Regions from separate parts of the Fictibacillus sp. 7GRE50 genome, predicted to be linked through region 2. Evidence: riboswitches for the same ligand, from Rfam matches in the RefSeq annotation. Region 2 holds a riboswitch; each other region holds the start of a gene.
What was found. A riboswitch is a leader RNA that binds a small molecule or an ion and turns the genes downstream of it on or off. The one in region 2 is predicted to bind lysine.
Positions count from the first base shown of each region.

Region 1: linked by a shared signal. The riboswitch ahead of IHV12_RS01905 (Na+/H+ antiporter NhaC family protein) and the one ahead of lysA (diaminopimelate decarboxylase) in region 2 are both predicted to bind lysine.
Region 3: linked by a shared signal. The riboswitch ahead of IHV12_RS00490 (aspartate kinase) and the one ahead of lysA (diaminopimelate decarboxylase) in region 2 are both predicted to bind lysine.

Region 1 covers NZ_JACZDW010000001.1:381,940-385,227, forward strand. The annotation lists gene IHV12_RS01900 (sodium-dependent transporter) at 1-14, opposite strand, end outside; gene IHV12_RS01905 (Na+/H+ antiporter NhaC family protein) at 205-1,794, opposite strand; lysine riboswitch at 1,937-2,119, opposite strand; gene yunB (sporulation protein YunB) at 2,224-3,063, opposite strand; gene IHV12_RS01915 (dihydrofolate reductase) at 3,136-3,288, opposite strand, start outside.
Region 2 covers NZ_JACZDW010000004.1:288,975-292,262, forward strand. The annotation lists gene IHV12_RS16590 (spore germination protein) at 1-1,342, shown strand, start outside; lysine riboswitch at 1,402-1,578, shown strand; gene lysA (diaminopimelate decarboxylase) at 1,673-2,995, shown strand; gene IHV12_RS16600 (peptidylprolyl isomerase) at 3,065-3,288, shown strand, end outside.
Region 3 covers NZ_JACZDW010000001.1:104,132-107,419, forward strand. The annotation lists gene IHV12_RS00480 (succinate dehydrogenase cytochrome b558 subunit) at 1-87, opposite strand, end outside; gene IHV12_RS00485 (YslB family protein) at 392-838, shown strand; gene IHV12_RS00490 (aspartate kinase) at 879-2,117, opposite strand; lysine riboswitch at 2,280-2,468, opposite strand; gene uvrC (excinuclease ABC subunit UvrC) at 2,534-3,288, opposite strand, start outside.

The DNA of each region.
Region 1 (3,288 bases), on a different contig from region 2:
TGCCTATTTTCCATTGTTGTATCCCCCTTTTTATGAAGTCGAAAAGTTTACAATTGTTACTTTTTTCTGATAATTCTGTGTTCAGTATATTACAAAACATGAAAACCTGTCAAAATGTTTTTAGTTATTTTGTCGGAATAAGGGGGAAAAAGTCGTATAAATATAAGAAAAAGTGCCTGGTTAACTACCAGACACTTTCAAAAATTAAGCCTTTAAAGATTGATCACTAATGCTATTTTTACTAGATACTTTTTTAATTATGAAGAGCGCTAAGATAAATATTACAGCAGATGCGAAGAGGCCGACCCAAACACTTTCTGTGAACCCAAGGGCAAGATAACCAACGGCAGACACTCCAGCAGCCACTAGGCTATAAGGAAGCTGGGTCATGACGTGATCAATGTGATGACTTCCCGCTCCTGTTGAAGAAAGGATGGTAGTATCTGATATTGGGGAACAATGGTCACCAAAAACAGATCCCGCTAGTACTGCAGCAAGAACAGGAAGCATTAACTCAATATTTGTAGAAGCTGAAATTTCTGCTGCGATCGGCAGCATTACTCCAAATGTACCCCATGAAGTTCCTGTCGCAAAAGCCATTAACCCTGACAGTACGAAAAGAACAAACGGCAGATAAGCTAAATTCATATGCTGATCAACTAACCCTGCTAGATACGTCCCTGTTCCTAAGCTATCGATGATAGAGATGATCGTCCATGCAAAAAGCAAGATCGTAACAGCACCGATCATAGACTGAATACCGCGTCCCAGTCCTTTTCCTAAGGATGCAGCACCCATCTTCTTTGGAAGGAAGAACAATATAGCAGAAGCTAAACCAAGCAGACCACCATATACTAATGATTTTGGTACATCGGTATTCTCAAAAATAGATAAAAGTGAGATGGCCGTTGGTTCTTCTAGCCCCTTCACATTTTGAATACCTGTATAGATCATGAATCCAACCGTTGAAATAATCAAGATTACGATTGGCCAAACTAGGTCTCCTACTTTTCCTTTGTCACTTTCTTCGAGCTTAATACCTTCTCCGATTGCAGCTTTTTTATCAGCTGCAATCACTTCTCCTGTAGCAAGAGCTGTTTCCTCATGTTTTTTCATCGGTCCAAAATCAAGTTGAAAATACGCTACAGCAAATACTAGGATTAACGCAAACACTGCATAAAAATTCATTGGAATCATTTGAATAAAAGCACTAAACGCAGACATATTTGTGATCTCATGTGTAGCAAAGATCGTTCCGATAATACCGATAATGTACGCGCCCCAACTTGAAACAGGTGAGATTACACACACTGGCGCTGCAGTTGAATCAAGGTAATATGCCAGTTTCGCACGCGAGATGCGATGTCGGTCAGTAATAGGTCTACTTACATTTCCGACAGCCAACGAATTAAAATAGTCATCAATAAAAATGACGAGTCCAAACACAACCGTTAAAAGCTGTGCACCTCTTCTCGTTTTCACTCTAGAAATGGCCCACTCTCCAAAAGCTCTGCTTCCACCTGCTAAAGAGATAATGCTCGTCATCATTCCTAAGATTAATAAGAACAGAAGAATATAAACATTCCACTCATTTAATGCACCGTCTGAAATAAAGTGCCCTTTCACGATCGTACCAATTTCTTTCAGTGTAGCCACAATACTAAAATCGTGAAGCAATAGGGCTCCCGCTAGGATCCCAGCTCCTAATGAGACTAACACTCTTCGCGTTAGAACAACCATCAAGATTGCCAATACGGGTGGTATTAACGCATAAATCGAATTCTCAAATTCCATGATGTTCCTCCTTCTTTTATTTAGCCATCGATATTGAGGAGTTCTTACAGGACGTTGAGGAAAAAAGGACAAAATAAAAAGCGATCAATAGACAAGGAAATAACCTGCTATCAATCACTTAAGTAATTTATGGTTTTCCTCATCGATCAGTAGTCCTCCACTGCTTTTAATTCCCAAGCAGTGACAGTTTTACACTTGTTTAGTGTAAACCCAGCAAAAGTGAACAGACGGTTTACTTTTGCTTCGGCGGAAGTTCCTTTCCTTTTTCTTCACAGACGTCACTCTCTGAAAAAGTACTTATAAAATCCGCTCCTCTACCCCATCGGTGATAGGCTTAAAGACATATAAAATTTTAAATTCAATTTCAATTATAACAAACTAGGACGAATGGTCAACCTAAACAGGATTTGTTAAATGAAGGAAATATATTTATTCTGCTGCTTCTTCCCCACTTGTGTCTTCTGATGGACTATCTTCAGAAGGCTCCAATTCATCATGAGATTCCTTTTCTTTTAAGTCTGGTGTAATCGGCACAGTCGGCTGAATAGGATCTCCAGATTGATTATAATAGACAGGGACTTCCCCTTTAATAAACTGTGCTGTTATCTTTATTGGTCTTTTTACAACTGTCGTTTCTGTCGCAAAAGGAATAACGATCCTCGTTTTCACTGTGACTACAATATCAATATTGATCCACGTATTGTTGATCCCTGAATTCTCTATTTTCTCTTCGATATCTGTGTTCGCTTCACCAATCAACATAAATTTGATAGGAATTTTCGGCCCTAAGTTAGCTAGGAGAGAGTTTCTTGTTGCTTGCCCAAGAGGTATTTCCATAATAACACCCGGTTCGTTCTTATAGGCTGTTATTCCTAACTCATCATTGGTTATTACTTCGTGTGCTTTTCCTTCTTCTATTTCCTTCAGGTATTTTTGAACGACTTTTTGTGACTGGTTGGCAACCTGGTTGACTACACTCTGATTGATTCCAGCAAAGACTACATTTCCTTCTGTATCGGTCTTATATTCGATGATGTCATTCATTTCCGAAGGCCCTAAAATTTCATTGTCGATCGCTTCACTTATTGCAAGTGCGGCGATTTCTTCCGTTTTCTTTTGAGCAATCAACATAAGTGTTGGTTCGATCCCTTTGTTTACAAGCCATAGCCCTTGAATCGTTATAAAAGTAAACAGAATAAATGAGATCAATAGTACAAATCGGAATGGAAGTGGCCCTTTTCGAAGTTTCATTTTTCTGCGCTTAAGCAAAAGGTAACCCCCCTTTATCTACATATACATATGTATGCAGACAAGAGGGGGGCTCATTCAAACTTTATGGTTTTAATTTTTTTCGTAGACTACAAAATCGTGATGATATTTGTTCTTTTCATCTACAACACCTGGTTTACGGGAAACTTCCTTCCATTCCTCACGATTGATTTCTGGAAAATACGTATCAGCATCAAAGGTGTGGTGGATCTCTGTGACATACAA
Region 2 (3,288 bases):
TCAGCTGTATTATTGTACGGGACTTTGCGACAGTGAGTTCATCATCATGATCTACCGCGAACTAATGGATATGGATCATGGTCATCGCGCACCGAGTAAAGTAAAAGATCTTGTACATAATCATCTCGCACATCAGCAAGTAGAGATTACGAAATCGTTAGATGAAGCTGTAGACCGCATGCTTTCAGGTCTGATCGTTATATTCATTGACGGAGAAGAAGAAGCATTTGTTGTGGATGTAAGAAGTTATCCAGGAAGATCACCAGAAGAGCCGGACATTGAGAAAGTGGTAAGGGGAGCCCGTGATGGATACACGGAAAATATTATCATCAATACTGCTCTTACAAGAAGACGTATACGAGATGAACGATTACGACACGAAATTCTTCAAGTGGGTGAACGCTCTAAAACGGATGTATGTCTCGCTTATATTCAAGATGTGGCAGATCCCGGCCTCGTTGACCTTATTAGAAAAGAGCTTAACTCTATTGAGATCGACGGGATTCCAATGGCAGATAAGACGATCGAAGAGTTTATTGTAAAACAAGGTTGGAACCCGTTTCCCTTAGTCCGGTATACAGAAAGACCAGATGTTGCTGCACAGCACTTGATGGAAGGTCATGTATTAATCATCACAGATACATCGCCAAGTGTTATCATCACACCTACTACACTCTTTCATCACGTACAGCATGCAGAAGAGTTTAGGCAGACTCCATTTATAGGTGCTTTTTTAAGATGGACCCGCTTTACAGGTATGATGGCTTCAGTATTCTTAGTACCGATGTGGCTTTTGTTTTCGATGGAAGAGCAATTATTACCGCCTTTCATTGATTTTATCGGTCCGAATAAACACACGAACATCCCACTGTTTCTTCAGATAATCTTTGCGGAGATCGGGATTGATATCTTAAGGCTCGCGGCCATCCATACACCGAGTGCACTATCGACCGCCATGGGTCTGATCGCAGCCGTATTGATCGGGCAGATCGCAATAGATGTAGGATTATTCGTACCTGAAGTTATTCTATATGTTGCGATAGCGGCGATCGGATCCTTCTCCACACCAAGTTATGAGCTGAGTATCGCAAACAAAGTCCTGCGGCTTTTCTTGATTGCGATGGTTATGTTGTTTAAAGTGCCAGGATTTATTATCGGATTCACATTGTTGGTTCTCTATATGGCAACGATCAAAAATTTGAACACACCTTATTTGTGGCCGCTCTTACCGTTTAATCCAAAAGCGTTTCTACAGATTGTCGTTCGAATAGCTGTTCCGCTATCAAAAGTTCGACCTAGCATTGTACATCCGCAGAACACCAAAAAACAGCCAACTAATTAATCTGTCCCTTGCTGATTGTTGAAAATTGTGTTAAATTCATAACTAATTAAATATGCCTCATATGAGGTAGAGGCGCAAAACGAATGAGTAGCATATGGAGTTCATGGATGACGATGAAATATGTTGAAAGGTCAATTTGCCGAAGTGTAAAAAGAGTTCCATCTCTTTTTATGCTGGGCCGTTGCTGAACAAGCAACGGACTGTCACTACAACTGTAGTGGAGAGCTATTCCGACATGAGGGTACGGTTTTTGACAGCCTGCCTTAGTTGCGGCTGTCTTTTGTATTTGTCGGGATTGAATTCTCTATCAACAACGAGAGGGGATTACTTGTGAATTTACACGGAACATCAAAAATTGGAGATAATCAACATCTATGGATCGGTGGTTTAGATACGGTAGATCTAGCGAAAAAATACGGAACACCGCTATATTTGTATGATTTGTCCTTGATAAAAAATAGAGCAAGAGGCTTTAAAAAAGCATTCGAGGAAAATGGGGTAGGATATCAAGTAGCATATGCCTCAAAAGCCTTTTCTTCCATCGCCATGTTTCAGCTTATCGAACAGGAAGGATTAAGTCTGGATGTAGTTTCAGGTGGAGAACTTTATACGGCACTTCAAGCTGAATTTCCACCTGAAAGAATACATTTTCATGGAAACAACAAAAGCTTAGCAGAATTAGAATTTGCACTTACCGCTGGAGTCGGTTGTATTGTAGTAGATAACTTTCATGAGATCTCCTTATTAAAAATGCTGAGCAGCAAGCTTAGCAAAAAAGTAGACATCTTACTGCGTTTAACTCCAGGAATTGAAGCCCATACCCATGATTACATCATTACAGGTCAGGAAGATTCTAAGTTTGGATTTGATTTAGGGAATGGTCAAGGAGACAGAGCACTTCAAGAAGTACTTGCATTTGAAGGCTTTCGCGTTTTAGGGATTCATTGTCATATTGGATCTCAAATCTTTGAAACAGAAGGATTCACTCTGGCGATTGAAAAGTTGTTCGGCCATTTTAAAAAGTGGGAAGAAAACTTTAACTATTTTCCAAGTGTCGTAAATCTTGGAGGCGGGTTCGGTATTCAATATACGTCAGAGGATACACCGCTTTCTCCTGAACAATACGTTACGGCCATGATTGAAGAAGTGAAGAAACAGATGATTCACTTTGAAGGGAAAGATCTGCCTGAACTTTGGATTGAACCAGGACGTTCACTCGTAGGTGATGCGGGTACGACGATCTATTCAATCGGCTCTCAAAAAGAGATCGAAGGAGTTAGGCATTATGTGTCCATTGATGGTGGGATGACAGATAACATTCGTCCTGCACTCTATCAAGCTAAATATGAAGCATTCGTAGCGAATAAGATGAACGAAGAACCAACACAAACCGTTTCAATCGCAGGAAAATGCTGTGAGAGTGGCGACATGTTAATCTGGGATATTGAACTTCCTGAAGTTTGTGATAACGACTTATTAGCCGTTTCCTGTACGGGAGCTTACGGTTATAGTATGGCGAGCAATTATAATCGCATTCAGCGGCCAGCTGTTGTGTTTGTAGAGAACGGTGAAGAACAGCTTGTAGTGAAGCGGGAAACATATGAAGACCTCATCAAGAATGATGTTCCATTAAAAACGAATGTTTTTGTGTAAATTAGTTTACGGAGCAGACATTTAACCGTACAATGGTAGTTGAATGAAGTAGAAGGAGGCCTGTTTTTTATGAAAAAAGGTTCAATTGAATTTGAAAACGGCGAAAAAATTGTATTTGATCTGTACCAAGAAGAAGCACCTGGAACAGTAGAAAACTTTGAAAAACTTGCAAACGAAGGCTTTTACAACGGTGTAACGTTCCACCGTGTTATCCCTGGATTTGTAGCTCAAGGTGGAGATCCAACAGGAACTGGAGCTGGCGGCCCTGGTTATTCTATTCCTTGTGAAACAGA
Region 3 (3,288 bases), on a different contig from region 2:
TAGATGCTGTACGAGAAAAATCCCGATCGGAATTACTCCTAATAATGAATGAATCCTTCTGTTAATAAAATCTCTACTGCCAGCCATTCTCTTGCCCCCTTCAAATTTAGCCTCTCTCTGGCTGCTAATCTTTGTTCCTCTCCACATGTAAGCGTTTTAAGTTTCCTCTTCTAGAGGATGAGTGTTAAACAATTAGCTTAATTAACTAGCAACATGTCCATTTTACTCCCATCGTTTGACACCGTCAAGAAAACGCTAACAACTAAATACGTAAATTTTCTTGATACATCAACGCTTTTGGAGGTTTAAGATTTTCGACAAATACCGATAGTTGCTATAGAGTTTAAACCGCTTTCCCGTTATAATAAAAATTAGAAAGAAGGGATGCAGAATGTTTAAACAAAAGACAAAGGATGATAACACCCCTGTAGAACAGCTTTCTGTTTCAGCTTTTGGGTATGAGATCCTTCGAAGCGATTTGTTGCCTGAACTTCTTGGCAAACAAGAACGAAATATTCTCTATTGGGCAGGAAGACACTTGGCTAGAAAATATCCTTTACATACGATGGAAGAAGTTCACGCTTTTTTTGTTGAAGCAGGCTGGGGCACTCTTGAAATGATCGAAGCTTCGAAAACTGAGATGAATTTCTCTTTAAACTCTCAACTGATCATGCAGCGAATGGAAAACTTCAATCATCAAACGTTCAGCCTAGAAGCAGGCTTCCTCGCTGAACAAGTTCAGCTGCAAAAAAAATGCACAACAGAAGCTTTAGAATCTACAAAACGAAACAAAGTTTTTATTACTGTTCAATGGGACAAAAAAGATACGATTGAATAACAAAAGCCGGCGTATTGCCGGCTTTTTTCAATGTTTGGTCCTATGTGTTCTGAACGGGAACACGAGCATCTAGCTCAAACACATCATGCAGCGTTTCTATCGACTTAATCATATCTTCTTGTTTCACGACGGTTGATACTTTAATCTCAGAAGTGCTTACCATTTTTATCATAATATCTTCGTCTGAAAGAGCTTTAAACATTTTAGCGGCAACGCCAGGATTTGAGATCATGCCTGAGCCAACGATTGACACTTTTGCAAGACCTTGTTCATAACTGATCGATTCGAATCCTAATTTCCCTTGATGCGCAGCAAGTACTTCTTGTGTAGCAGATAATGAGTTTGATTCAATCGAGAACGAAATATTCGTTTTTTCTTCATTTAGGACATTCTGAATGATGATGTCTACATTGATGCCGTTTGATGCCAAAATAGTAAACAATTCCGCTAACGCGTGTATTTCATTGGGAACTGAAGAGACCGTAATTTTTGTTATGTTTCCTTCAAACGCAAGACCTCTAACCATTAAATTTTGTTCCATAGACACTTCCTCCTCAACTAATGTTCCACGTTCTTCACTCATGCTAGATCTTACTTCTAATGTAATACTATAGTTTTTAGCAAACTCAACCGCTCTCGGATGTAAAACGCCAGCACCAAGGTTCGCCATCTCTAACATCTCATCATAAGAGATCGAAGGTAGTTTTCTAGCTGAATCCACTACACGCGGATCCGTCGTATATACACCCGTCACATCGGTATAGATGTCACATCGATCGGCTTTTAAAGCTGCCGCTAGCGCAACGGCTGTTGTATCAGATCCACCTCTGCCAAGCGTTGCAATATCCTTTGTTTCAGGAATCAGCCCTTGAAAACCTGCGACAACCACGATATGGCCATCTTTTAATAGAGAAGATACGCGCTCTGAATCGATGTCTAGTATTCTTGCATTTGAAAAAGCATCTTCGGTTTGAATACCCGCTTGCCATCCGGTTAATGATTGAGCTTTATATCCTTCTTGATGCAGAGCCATCGTCAATAAGGCAATCGTAATCTGTTCACCCGTCGTAAGTAGCATATCCATTTCCCGTTTAGAAGGGTTCTGACTGATATCTGTAGCAAGCTTTACGAGTTCATCCGTTGTTTTGCCCATCGCTGAAACCACAACCACGACTTCATTTCCTGCATCTACTTCATGGATGATTCGTTTTGCAACATTTTGTATTCGCTCAACTGAGCCTACACTAGTTCCACCAAATTTTTGAACGATTCTCCCCATATACTCCAATCCCTTCTTGTTGTAAGATTCTATCTCTTTTATTAGAAGACTTTGTTGACGGTGCACGTATACCTTCTTTTTTTGAAAGTAAATACAAAAAAGCAACAATAAGGAAAAACCCTATTGTTGCTATAATCCGTAGCAAGCCAAGTTTGTTCCCCCTCGTGAGATAGTCCTCCACACAAACCCTGGGGGGACTTGTGTGACAGCTCTGTATTTCTTCAATACAGGTCCAGCATAAAAGGCTAGAAGTCCTTTTACACTTCGGCAAGAATCCCCTTTCCACCATCATCACTAGAGCTTCTTCTCTTCAGATGGGTTACTATTGGTTCCTGCTCCTCTACCATCACTTCATACGAAGCATGGCATATTTATAAAGTTGGATTTATTTTAACAAAGTTACTCAATAGCTGCAACTACTCATTTGATAAAAATGCTTTTTCAATAAGCTCGGCTACTGGTTTAGGCACACCTGCTGCTTGAATCTCATCAACAGAAGCTTCTTTTAACTTTTTTAACGATCCAAAGTGGCGAAGCAGCATCTTTTTGCGTTTGTCACCGATTCCAGCGATGCTGTCTAATGTTGATTCGAACATGCTTTTAGAGCGAACTTTTCGATGGAAGGAGATCGCGAACCTGTGAACTTCATCTTGAATTCGTTGCAGAAGATAGAATTCCTGACTGTTTCTAGGCAAGTGTATCATTTCAGGAGGATCCCCAATCCAAAGCTGTGAGGTTCTATGCTTTTCATCTTTCGATAGACCTGCTACTGGAATAAATAAGTTAAGCTCGTTCTCTAATACATCTTGAGCCGCAGATATTTGCCCTTTTCCGCCATCGATCAGAATAAGACTAGGAAGCTCTCCTTCTTCCCTCAATAGTCTTGTATATCTTCTGCGAACAACTTCCTTCATGGAAGCATAATCATCTGGACCTTCCACAGATTTGATCTTATATTTTCGATAATCCTTTTTGTACGGTTTTCCGTCAACAAAAACAACCATGGCAGAAACAGGGTCTGTTCCATGAATATTCGAGTTATCGAACGCTTCAATACGATAAGGTGCAGCAATTCCAATTCTCTCACCAAGGTTCTCAACGGCTTTAATCGTTCTCGCCTCATCTTGCTCGATCAGGGCAAATTTCTCGTGAAGAGCTAAAGACGCGTTTT